One region of the Haemophilus sp. THUN1690 genome, then DNA from elsewhere that is predicted to be linked to it. Evidence: riboswitches for the same ligand, from Rfam matches in the RefSeq annotation. Region 1 holds a riboswitch; the other holds the start of a gene.
The links. A riboswitch is a leader RNA that binds a small molecule or an ion and turns the genes downstream of it on or off. The one in region 1 is predicted to bind thiamine pyrophosphate.
Positions count from the first base shown of each region.

Region 2: another riboswitch for thiamine pyrophosphate. It lies ahead of AC6H22_RS01940 (ABC transporter substrate-binding protein); the one in region 1 lies ahead of thiB (thiamine ABC transporter substrate binding subunit).

Region 1 is NZ_AP046582.1:71,400-77,969, forward strand. It holds gene AC6H22_RS00350 (phosphoethanolamine transferase) at 1-717, shown strand, start outside; gene lspA (signal peptidase II) at 787-1,302, shown strand; gene ispH (4-hydroxy-3-methylbut-2-enyl diphosphate reductase) at 1,299-2,243, shown strand; gene AC6H22_RS00365 (ComEA family DNA-binding protein) at 2,414-2,761, shown strand; gene copM (CopM family metallochaperone) at 2,790-3,167, opposite strand; gene AC6H22_RS00375 (Maf family protein) at 3,275-3,466, shown strand; TPP riboswitch at 3,556-3,643, shown strand; gene thiB (thiamine ABC transporter substrate binding subunit) at 3,695-4,693, shown strand; gene thiP (thiamine/thiamine pyrophosphate ABC transporter permease) at 4,698-6,314, shown strand; gene thiQ (thiamine ABC transporter ATP-binding protein) at 6,298-6,570, shown strand, end outside.
Region 2 is NZ_AP046582.1:393,689-400,258, reverse strand. It holds gene AC6H22_RS01940 (ABC transporter substrate-binding protein) at 33-1,094, opposite strand; TPP riboswitch at 1,147-1,236, opposite strand; gene uvrD (DNA helicase II) at 1,357-3,537, shown strand; gene AC6H22_RS01930 (ABC transporter permease subunit) at 3,625-4,626, shown strand; gene AC6H22_RS01925 (ABC transporter permease subunit) at 4,641-5,528, shown strand; gene dppD (dipeptide ABC transporter ATP-binding protein) at 5,538-6,530, shown strand; gene AC6H22_RS01915 (peptide ABC transporter ATP-binding protein) at 6,533-6,570, shown strand, end outside.

The sequences.
Region 1 (6,570 bases):
TTAGCCAAAAAAGCGGGCGTGAAAACCTATTGGATTTCTAATCAAGGCAAAATTGGGGAATTTGATACGATGGCCTCTCGTATTGGTCAAAGTGCAGATGAAACAATTTTTATGAAGCCGTTAGGTTATAACTCTAAAAAAGTTTATGACGATGAAATGTTACCTGTATTAGATAAAGCCTTAAAAGAAAATATTACGAATCCAAAATTAATTGTGATTCATTTAATGGGCTCACATCCCGCCTTTTGTGAGCGTCTTCCGTACGAGGTTAAAAATTATTTTATTAATCAATCTATGTCTTGTTATTTAGAATCGATTAAATATACCGATCAGTTTTTAGAAAAATTAAATTCACAATTAGTGGCACAAAATGAGCCCTATTCGGTGATTTACTTTTCTGATCATGGGCTTGCTCATTATGAGGATTCTAAAGGTTTATCATTGCATCCAAATAATCTTTATAAACAAGATTATGAAATTCCTTTCGTTATGTTTTCGAGTAATAGCCAAAAGGTAGAAAAAATAAAAACACCGCAATCTGCATTTAATTTTGTTTATGGTTTTGCTGATTGGATGGGGATTAAGGAAAAACATTTACAAGGCGTCGATTTCTTCCGTCCTGAAAAACAGGAAATTAAGGTATTTGATTGGAAGAAAGTGGTGAATGTTAAAGAGTTGGCTAATGATCCAGCAAAATTACCAGAATCCGTTCAGTAAATGAGATCGTGCTTTATCATTTATCGGCCTATGCTAGAATTAACGGAATTTTTTTAAAAGGGAAATATTATGTCCAAAAAATCAGGGCTTTCATTTTTATGGTTAAGTGCGGTCGCTTTCGTGATTGATTTGCTCACTAAATATATTGTGGTGCAAAAATTTGATTTGTATGAAAGTGTTAATGTGTTGCCTGTTTTCAATCTCACCTATGTTCGCAATTATGGCGCGGCATTTAGTTTCTTAGCGGATCATAGTGGCTGGCAACAATATTTCTTTATTTTGTTAGCATTAGCTATTTCTGGCATGTTGGTTTATTTTTTAGCAAAAAATAATGCTCAACAAAAAATCCCAAATTCTGCTTATGCACTCATTATTGGTGGGGCGTTAGCGAATATGGTGGATCGTGCTTACAATGGTTTTGTCGTGGATTTTTTTGATTTCTATTGGGATATTTACCATTATCCAGTATTTAATATCGCCGATATTGCCATTTGTATTGGTGCAGGGTTATTAGCATTGGATGCTTTTAATAACGAAAAGAAAAAAGTACAAGATAAACAAGCAGAAAAGTGCGGTCAGAAATGAAGATAATTTTAGCGAATCCACGAGGATTTTGTGCCGGTGTAGATCGTGCCATTAGTATTGTTGAATTAGCCTTAGAAATTCATGGCGCACCGATTTATGTTCGTCACGAAGTGGTGCATAACCGATTTGTTGTAAACGGATTACGTGATCGTGGTGCGATCTTTGTGGAAGAATTAAGCGAGGTGCCTGATGGTGCTATCGTTATTTTTTCTGCGCATGGTGTATCTCAAGCCGTACGACAAGAAGCGAAAGATCGTCATCTCAAAGTATTTGATGCAACCTGTCCCTTGGTAACAAAAGTGCATATGCAAGTTGCTCGTGCAAGTCGAAAGGGAACAAAAGCGATTTTGATTGGGCATAAAGGGCATCCTGAAGTTGAAGGCACGATGGGGCAGTATAGCAATGAAGACGGCGGTATTTTCCTGATTGAAAAAGTAGAAGATATTGCGCGTTTGCCAATGCAAGAAAATGATGATTTAACCTTTATGACGCAAACAACTTTGTCGCTAGATGATACGGCTGAAACCATTGCAGCATTAAAGGAAAAATATCCCGCTATTCAAGGCCCACACAAAAACGATATTTGTTATGCGACAACCAATCGTCAAGAAGCGGTGCGAGAATTGGCAAAATTATCTGATTTGGTATTGGTAGTTGGTTCTAAAAATTCATCAAATTCAAATCGCTTAGCTGAATTGGCTTCTCGTATGGGGGTTAAATCACAGCTTCTTGATGATCCTTCCGATATTCAAGCTGACTGGTTTAATGATGTGAAAACCATTGGAATTACAGCGGGAGCGTCTGCGCCAGAAGAATTAGTCCAATCGATTATTTCCCGCTTAAAAGAGTTTGGTGCGAATACTATAGAAGAACTGCAAGGTTTAGAAGAAAATATGTTCTTTGAAGTTCCAAAAGAGCTGAGAATAAAAGAAGTTAACTAATGCTAAGGGCTTGTCGTAAATGATAAGCCCTTTGTTTTTTCATTCAAATTAAGAATTTTTGCGATCTGAATCGCAGAAGTGCGGTAAGAATCTTGAGCGTTTTCTTGAAAGCATAAAAAATGGCTCTGTTGATATGCTCATCAACATGTTCATATTAAAAGGAAACCTCTATGAAATTAATGAAAACATTATTTACTTCAGTTGTATTGTGTGGCGCGCTGATTGCCTCTTCGGCCTTTGCTGAGGAAAAAGCTGCAGAGCAGGCTGTTCAACCTGTTGTGGCTACTCAAACTGAGGCTCAAGTTGCACCGGCTACTGTGAGCGATAAATTGAATATCAATACGGCAACCGTTAGTGAAATTCAAAAATCCTTAACAGGGATCGGCGCTAAAAAAGCAGAAGCTATTGTGCAATATCGTGAAAAACACGGTAATTTCACGAGTGCTGAACAACTATTAGAAGTGCAAGGGATTGGTAAGGCAACGCTTGAAAGAAACCGTGATCGAATCACTTTTTAATTTTAAAACCGCTTATGGATGCCCTGTTTTACAGGGCTTTTTTATTGTGCACTTTAAGCCATTTTTGCATTTGTTCAATTTCCGCTTGTTGTGCGTGAATAATATTCTCAGCAAGCTTACGCATCTCAGGATCTTTTCCGTATTTTAATTCAACTTCCGCCATTTTTACTGCGCCAATATGGTGTGGCAACATACCTGCTGCAAAAGCAACATCAGGATCTTTATATTGTGAGGCTGCCATCATGTCTTGATGCATTTGATTCATACCTTGCATTAATTCTTGTTGCATTGCAGAATCTGTCGACATTGGCATATTCATGTGTGCTTGATGCGGTTGTTCATTAGCTTGGACACAAACTGAAACTGCAGCAGCGCTAAGTGTGATAAAAGTCATAAGTTTTTTCATGTTTTTCTCCTATGTGATAACTGAATGAGCACAAATCATAAACCTTGACCTAAGGTTAAAGTCAATACTTATTCCGAAAATTTTTGGTGAGATTCTAAAATAAGACAATGTTTGATATGAGGGACAGCATCACGAAGCAAAAAATTGTACTTGCCACGGGCAATAAAGGCAAAGTAAAAGAAATGGCAGATGTGTTAGGTGATTTCGGTTTTGAAGTCATTGATCAGACAGATTTAGGCATTGAAAGCCCAATCGAATCACTTTTTAATTTTAAAACCTCTTATGGATGCCCTGTTTGACAGGGCTTTTTTATTTTTTTCAGAAAATGTAGAAAGTTTATTTCTTTTTAAAAATCCGTTGGCAAGCCTAATAAATTTTAATACACTAAAAAGCCTAGTCGGGGTGCAATATGCTGAGATCATACCCGTGAACCTGAAACAGTTAATACTGACGTAGGAAACTAGGAATACAACCTTATCTCCTTCCCGTCATTATTGCTGCCTTTTGATATAAATAAGGATGTAATAATGAAACTTCTTAAATTAACCTTAATTTCTACCGCACTTTTTTCCACCGCGGCATTAGCCCAATCACAGCAAAGTGTTAACGTATATAGCTATGATTCTTTCACGTCTGAGTGGGGAGCGGGTCCAAAAGTAAAACAAGATTTTGAGAAAGTGCACCCACAATGCGCTATTAATTTTACGCCTTTTGAAAGTGGTGGCGTGTTACTCAATCGAGTTCGCTTGGAAGGAAAGAAAACCAAAGCCGATATTGTGCTAGGTTTAGATAACTTTGTTTTAGAACAAGCTGAAAAAACAGGTATTTTCACGCCAAATAAAGTAGATTTAACTCAACTTGATCTGCCAACAAAATGGACGAATAAAACATTCTTACCTTTCGATTTTGGTAACTATGCTTTTGTGTACGATAAAACTAAATTACAAAATCCGCCGAAAAGTTTGAAAGAATTGGTTGAACGCCAAGATATCCGTGTAATTTATCAAGATCCTCGCACCAGTAGTGTGGGGCGTGGTTTATTGGTTTGGATGAATGCGATTTATCCTGCAGACAAAATTCAATCTGCTTGGAAAGAGTTGGATAAGCATACGGTGACAGTGGGTAAAGGTTGGTCGGATACTTATGGTGCATTCTTAAAAGGCGAAGCTGATTTAGTGTTAAGTTACAGTACATCACCACTTTATCACCAACTTTTTGAGAAAAAAGATAATTATGCAGCGACAGATTTTTCGGAAGGGCATATAACCCAAGTGGAATTAGCGGCTCGAGTCGCCAACCATCCAAATCAATGTGCGGATGATTTTATGGCATTTTTAATTTCACCTACGGCACAAAAACATATTGTGACAGCCAATATTATGTTGCCAGTTATTCAAGGTGAAATTGAACCGCACTTTGATGCACTTAAAGCTCTACAAAAAACTCAAACTCCAATCAATCCAATGGTGAATGCGGAACACTTAAAAAATTGGATTAGCACTTGGCAAACCACATTAACAAAATAGTTTGATGTTTTCGTTATTTCATCATCCACAACTCCGCCCTCGTCATTATGTGGGCGGCGTTGTTGTTATTAGTTTCATTACTCTTTTTTATGGTAGCGCATTAAGTTCAATCTTTGCATTTGGCGATGAATTGCAATGGCGATCTTGGTTAACGGATGATTACCTACAGCATCTGATTCTTTTCAGTCTTGGGCAAGCCTTATTTTCTACCGTTTTATCTATTTTTTTTGGTCTGCTCCTCGCTCGAGCATTGTTTTATCAACCATTCTCAGGAAAAAAGTGGCTATTAAAATTAATGTCGCTGACCTTTGTTTTACCTGTTTTAGTAGCAATTTTTGGTTTGATTGGCATTTATGGTTCAAGCGGTTGGTTAGCTTGGTTTGCTAACTTTTTGGGAATGTCATGGCAGGGTCATATTTACGGACTCTCGGGTATTTTAATTGCCCATCTTTTTTTCAATATTCCACTGGCTGCGCAACTTTTCTTACAAAGTTTGCAAAGTATCCCTTATCAGCAACGTCAGCTTGCTGCGCAACTCAATTTGCAAGGCTGGCAATTCGTTAAATTGGTGGAATGGCCCGTTTTTCGTCAGCAATGTTTGCCTACATTCAGCTTGATTTTTATGCTTTGCTTCACCAGTTTTACTGTTGTTCTTACGCTAGGTGGTGGGCCTCAATATACAACATTAGAAACCGCAATTTACCAAGCGATTTTATTTGAATTTGATCTGCCAAAAGCTGCTCTTTTTGCTATGTTGCAATTTGTATTTTGCTTAGTTTTATTTAGCTTAACATCGCGTTTTTCGCCCTCTAATCAAAATAGCTTGAGTAATAGTAATCCTTGGTTTGAGAAGCCTAAAAGTGCGGTCAGAATTTTCCATGTTTTTGTCTTGCTTGTTTTCGTATTTTTCCTTTTTTCGCCAGTATTGAACATTCTTATCAGCGCATTGAGTTCACCTAGTTTGCTCACAGTTTGGCATAATTCTCAGCTCTGGCGTGCGTTAGACTATTCTCTTTCTATTGCGCCCTTATCCGCATTACTTGCATTAACGATGGCAATTGCCTTGCTACTTTTATCACGCCGTTTAGAATGGTTGCATTATCAGAAAATCGCTCAATTTATTATTAATGCAGGAATGGTGATTTTGGCAATCCCGATTTTAGTACTCGCAATGGGGTTATTTTTATTATTACAAGAGCGTGATTTTTCGAATATTGATTTGTTTGCCATAGTTGTATTTTGCAATGCGTTAAGTGCAATGCCTTTTGTTTTACGTATTTTGAGCACACCTTTCCATAACAATATGCGTTATTACGAAAATCTGTGTAATAGTTTGGGAATTGTGGGGTGGCAACGTTTTTATCTGATTGAGTGGCAAATTTTACGTGCGCCATTGCGCTATGCTTTTGCTTTAGCCTTGGCGCTATCTTTAGGGGATTTTACGGCTATTGCGTTGTTTGGCAATCAAGAGTTTACTTCCCTACCGCACTTGTTATATCAGCAGTTAGGTAATTATCGTAATCAAGATGCTGCAGTAACCGCAGGGATTCTATTATTGCTTTGTGGCATATTGTTTGCCTTTATTCACACATATAGGGATGCTGATGATTTATCTAAATAATGTGATTTTGAATGATAAAACCTTACCGATGTGCTTTAATTTGAGCGTAAATGCTGGCGAACGTGTTGCAATTATTGGCGAAAGTGGGGCGGGGAAAAGTACATTATTGAATTTAATTGCTGGATTTGAATTTCCTCATCAAGGAGAAGTTTGGTTAAACGATAAAGATCATACGCGTAGTGCACCTTACGAGCGTCCGGTTTCCATGCTATTTCAAGAAAATAATTTATTTCCTCACTTAACCGTACAGCAAAAT
Region 2 (6,570 bases), 320 kb from region 1:
TTTTCACCGCACTTTTATCAAGCTAACATCAATTACTCTTTTCTTTCCTTCACATTTTCAACCCAGCGTTCTATTAATCGTTTCGCCTCTTGATCCGAACCAAATTTGATGAAATCAATATCAATCAATTTAAGTTTCGCAGGATCAGAAAGATGTGGATGCGCTTTGGCATGAATATTTGTTGGCAGTTGGTAAGAATCCGCCTCACGCCAAGGAATTTCTTGAGCTTCTGCAGAAAGAACAAAATCGACAAAGCGTTTAGCATTATCTAAATTGCGTCCATTTTTAATGATACTGACCGCCCCTAACGTATAGCCAGTGCCTTCGCAAGGTAAAGCACCAATAACCGGTGCACCTTTATCCTTTTCACGCACATAAGTATGCATAAAACCAATATCAACAGCGGCTGCGCCCGTAGAAATATTAGCCGTTGCTAATCCAGTTTTCGTGTATTGAGCAATGTTTTTGTCAAGTTCTTTCAAATAAGCAAAGGCTTTATCTTCGCCCATAATTTCAATTAAAGTTGTAAGAATAGTGTAGCCAGTACCCGATACTCGAGGATCTGGATATTGAATTAACCCTTTAAATTCTGGTTTTAATAAATCAGCATAACATTGAGGTTTCGCGATATTTTTTTCAGCTAGCAGTTTTTCATTCATCCCAATGCCAAGCTCCATAAGATAAATAATCGACGTAGTATCGCCACGTTGTTCCGTGAGCTTTTTGAATTGAGGCATAATTTCTTTTTGCAGAGGCGAACGATAAATTTCTAACAAACCTGCATCTCGTGCTTGAAAGTGCGGTTCCAATGTACCGCCATACCAAACGTCTGCTTGTGGGTTTTCTTTTTCAGCTTTGATTTTGCCTAATACAGTCCCTGTGCTATTACGCACAAACTGAGTGTCCACATTATATTTTTTGCTAAAAGCGTGAGCGACTTTTTCACAAGTCGTGTTTTGGACGCTGCAATAAAGCACTAATTTGCCTTCTGCTTGAGCAGGCGTTGATAAACTTAATCCTAATAAGCCGCAACCAAGCACGCTGGAAAGTGCGGTCAATTTAAAAGAATTTTTTAAAGAAAAAGAGAGTGTCATGATGCATCCTTACTTATATGAATACAGAAAAAAGTAAGTCAGCCCTTTAAGTAAGAAGGAGAGATTAGTTTCCTACGCCAGTGCTAACTGTTTCAGGTTCACGGGTATTTTCTCAGCGATGTCCGCACCCCGACTAACCTCGAATCAATATAAGTTGTAATACTATTTTTGTAAAGTCGGATAAGTTTATGATTTTCTTGATTGTGATATAAAAAAATTAGACTTATAATTCCTGTAAATTTGAACAGATAAAAATTTCATCATGGATATTTCTGAATTACTTGACGGACTTAACGATAAACAACGCGAAGCCGTAGCAGCCCCTCTTGGTAATCACTTAGTGCTAGCGGGTGCAGGCTCTGGCAAAACGCGTGTATTGACGCACCGTATCGCTTGGTTAATTGCGGTAGAAAATATTTCTGAAGGCAGCATTATGGCGGTGACATTTACTAATAAAGCAGCAGCAGAAATGCGTCATCGTATTCAATCTACCCTTGCCAAACACGCACAACATCAATTATTTGGTATGTGGATTGGCACCTTCCACAGCATTGCCCATCGTTTATTGCGAGCTCATCATTTAGATGTGGGATTGCCACAAGATTTCCAAATTTTGGATTCAGAAGATCAACTTCGTTTAATTAAACGGTTATTAAAATTACATAATTTTGATGAAAAAGCTTTTCCGCCTAAACAGGCTTGTTGGTACATCAATAACAAAAAAGATGAAGGCTTGCGACCAAATGACATTGAAGATTTTAATGATCGTCAAGAGCGTGAATGGATTAAAATTTATAAGATCTATCAAGACACCTGCGATCGCGCAGGATTGGTCGATTTTGCAGAATTATTAATTCGGGCCTATGAATTATTTGAGAAAAAACCATTAATTTTGCAACGTTATCAACAACGTTTTCAGCATATTTTGGTGGATGAGTTTCAAGATACCAATAAAATTCAATATAAATGGATCAAAATTCTCGCGGGAGAAACAGGCAAAGTCATGATCGTGGGCGATGACGATCAATCTATTTATGGTTGGCGTGGCGCACAAATCGAAAATATTCAAAAATTCTTGAAAGATTTTAAAGCCGAAACAATTCGCCTTGAACAAAACTATCGTTCTACCGCCAATATCCTAAACAGCGCAAATGAATTAATTGCAAACAATAGTGATCGTCTTGGTAAAAATTTATGGACAGAGGGTGAAAAAGGCGATCCCGTGGGCATCTATGCTGCGTTTAATGAATTAGACGAAGCAAAATTTGTCGCTTCACAAATTCAGGATTGGGTAGAACATGGCGGAAAACTTGATGATTGCGCTGTACTTTATCGTAGTAATAGCCAATCACGGGTTATTGAAGAAGCCTTAATTCGTTGTCAAATTCCATATCGTATTTATGGCGGTATGCGTTTCTTCGAACGCCAAGAAATTAAAGATGCGTTAGCCTATCTTCGTTTGATTAATAATCGTCAAGATGATGCGGCTTTTGAGCGTGTAATTAATACGCCAACCCGTGGCATTGGCGACCGCACTTTAGATATATTGCGTAACTTAACACGCGAACGCCAAATTACCTTGTGGCAAGCAGTACAAGTCGCGACACAAGAAAATATGTTGGCTGGACGAGCCTCAACAGCATTATTGCGTTTCCAGGAATTAATTAATTCACTACAACTTGATACCGCAGAAATGCCGCTTTTCGCACAAACTGATTTTGTGATTAAACATTCGGGTTTATATGAAATGTATAAACAAGAAAAAGGTGAAAAAGGCGAAGTGCGTATTGAAAACTTGGAAGAATTAGTTACCGCGACCCGTGAATTCATCAAACCTGATGATGCAGAAGATATGACGGAACTCACCGCCTTTTTAACTCACGCCTCTTTAGAAGCGGGTGAAGAACAAGCTTCTCCACATCAATCTTGTGTAGAAATGATGACATTACACTCCGCTAAAGGCCTAGAATTTCCTCGTGTATTTATGGTTGGCGTAGAAGAAGGTTTATTCCCAAGTTACCGTTCTTTTGAAGAACCTGGGCGTTTAGAAGAAGAACGTCGTTTAGCTTACGTCGGTATTACTCGCGCGAAGAAAAAACTGACCATCTCTTATGCGGAAAGCCGTCGATTATATGCCAAAGAAGAACGCCATTTACCATCACGTTTTATAGCCGAATTACCGAGAGAATGTATCCAAGAAATTCGTTTACGAGGAACTGTCACGCGCGCGATGAATCTAGCAAAAGTCGGTTCATTGTCGAATACCTGTGCGGTCGAAAATGAATGGAAAATGGGTCAAAAAGTCAAACATGAAAAATTCGGTTTTGGCACCGTCATTAATGTCGAAGGATCAGATAACAATACTCGCCTACAAATTGCCTTCCAAGCGCAAGGCATTAAATGGCTCATTGCACATTTGGCAAAACTGGAAAAAGTGCGGTAGAATCCAAGAGAGTTTTACTTCTACCGATTAATTTCTTTGAAAAGTGCGGTGAATTTTAACTGCACTTTTTTGTATTTGAGTGATTGAATGTTTAAATTTTTCTTCAAACGTATCTTAATGGTAATTCCAACTTTTATTGCCATTACTTTTATCACTTTTGCCCTTGTGCATTTTATTCCTGGCGATCCAGTTGAAATAATGATGGGTGAACGTGGCTTAACACCTGAAATACATCAACAAATGATGCATCAATTAGGATTAGATCTTCCTTTGCATGAACAATATTTTCATTATATTGCTAAAGTGCTACAAGGTGATTTTGGGGCATCATTCCGCACTCAACAACCTGTTCTTACCGAATTCTTTACACTTTTCCCTGCCACAGCTGAATTAGCATTTTTTGCGTTATTTTGGTCGTTATTAGGCGGAGTGATTTTAGGGACGATTGCAGCAGTAAAAAAAGATAGTTGGATTTCTCACACAGTTACAGCTGCATCGCTCACTGGTTATTCTATGCCAATTTTCTGGTGGGGATTGATTTTAATTTTATACGTTTCACCACAACTCGGTTTACCGCAAGGTGGACGTTTAGATAATGAATTTTGGATCGATACGCCGACAGGATTTATGCTCATTGACAGCTGGCTGTCTGGTATGCCCGCCGCCTTCGAAAATGCGGTTAAATCCTTAATTCTTCCTGCAATAGTCCTAGGCACAGTTCCTCTCGCCATTATTACGCGTATGACACGATCTGCGATGTTGGAAGTGTTAGGTGAAGATTACATTCGTACGGCAAAAGCAAAAGGTCTAAGTTATACTCGAATCGTTATTGTGCATGCATTGCGTAATGCATTAATTCCTGTTGTCACTGTGGTCGGATTAATTGTAGGTCAATTACTTTCTGGTGCAGTACTCACAGAAACCATTTTTTCATGGCCAGGAATTGGAAAATGGATTATTGATGCCATTCAAGCGCGCGATTATCCGGTATTACAGGGTTCTGTACTAATTATTGCGACGATTATTATTGTGGTGAATTTAACCGTCGATTTACTTTACGGCGTGGTCAATCCGCGTATCCGTCATTAATTGTAGGAGAAATTATGTCTGACACGCCTTCAACTTTCGCGCCGAAAACGCCCTTACAAGAATTTTGGTTTTACTTCAAACAAAACCGAGGCGCGCTAATCGGTTTAACCTTTATTGTGATTGTTGCCTTAATCAGCATTTTCGCGCCTTATATTGCGCCTTTTGATCCAACAGAACAAAATCGTACCGCACTTTTACTGCCTCCCTCTTGGTATGAAGGAGGCAATCCAGCCTATTTACTCGGAACAGATGATATTGGGCGAGATATCCTTTCTCGCATCATTTACGGAACGCGAATCTCTGTCTTTGCGGGATTTGTCATCGTATTACTATCTTGCGCCTTTGGTACCAGTCTTGGCTTGATTTCTGGCTATTATGGCGGCGTGCTAGATACAATTATTATTCGCCTAATTGATATTATGCTCGCGATTCCAAACCTGCTCTTGACGATTGTAGTCGTCTCTATTTTAGAGCCATCACTCGCCAATGCCACTTTAGCGATCGCCGTTGTATCAATTCCTAGCTATGTGCGTTTAACTCGAGCTGCGGTGATGAATGAAAAAAATCGTGATTATGTCACCTCCTCTAAAGTCGCTGGCGCAGGTGTTCTTCGCCTCATGTTTATTGTGATTTTACCAAACTGTTTAGCGCCCTTGATTGTGCAAATGACGATGGGAATTTCCAATGCAATCTTAGAGCTTGCGACACTTGGTTTCTTAGGCATTGGTGCAAAGCCACCAACACCTGAACTTGGTACAATGCTTTCAGAAGCTCGTGGTTTTATGCAAGCGGCAAACTGGTTGGTTACAATTCCTGGCTTAGTGATTTTATCTTTAGTGCTCGCCTTTAACTTAATGGGTGATGGCTTGCGTGATGCACTTGATCCAAAACTCAAACAATAGGAAAACAGAATGGCATTATTAGACGTAAAAGAACTTTCTGTTCACTTTGGCGATAAAAAAACGCCATTTAAAGCCGTGGATCGCATCAGCTATCAAGTTGCACAAGGCGAAGTGCTTGGCATTGTGGGAGAATCAGGCTCAGGTAAATCTGTAAGTTCTCTCGCAATTATGGGATTAATTGATCATCCAGGACGTGTATCGGCAGAATCCTTGCAATTTGAAAACACAAATTTACTCACTTTAGAGAGTAAAGCTAAACGTCAGCTTATTGGCGCTGATGTTGCGATGATTTTCCAAGATCCGATGACAAGCTTGAATCCAGCTTATACTGTGGGGTTCCAAATTATGGAAGCGTTAAAAACTCATGAAGGCGGTACAAAAAAGGCAAGAAAAGACCGCACTTTAGAGCTTTTAAGATTGGTCGGTATTTCTGATCCTGAATCTCGGATTGATGTTTATCCCCATCAGCTGTCTGGTGGAATGAGTCAGCGTGTGATGATTGCCATGGCAATTGCTTGCAGACCTAAATTATTGATTGCCGATGAGCCAACAACTGCGTTAGATGTCACTATTCAAGCACAAATTATGGAGCTCTTACTCGAATTGCAGAAAAAAGAATGCATGTCGCTGATTTTGATTACTCATGATCTTGCGCTTGTTGCTGAAGCTGCAGATCGAATTATCGTGATGTATGCAGGACAAATTGTTGAAGAAGGCACCGCAAAAGATATTTTCCGCGAGCCAAAACATCCTTACACTCAGGCCTTGTTACGTTCATTACCTGAATTTGCAGAAGGAAAATCTCGCTTAGCGTCATTACAAGGTGTAGTACCTGGAAAATACGATCGCCCAACAGGCTGTTTATTAAATCCTCGCTGTCCTTATGCAACCGAATACTGTCGCCAAGTCGAACCTCAATTGCATCATATCGGTTCTCGCAAAGTAAAATGCCATACTCCGCTGAACGAGCAAGGCAATCCCGTTGAATATCAAGGAGCTTAATAATGACGAATGAAGTAAAAGAAAATGCGCCATTATTAAA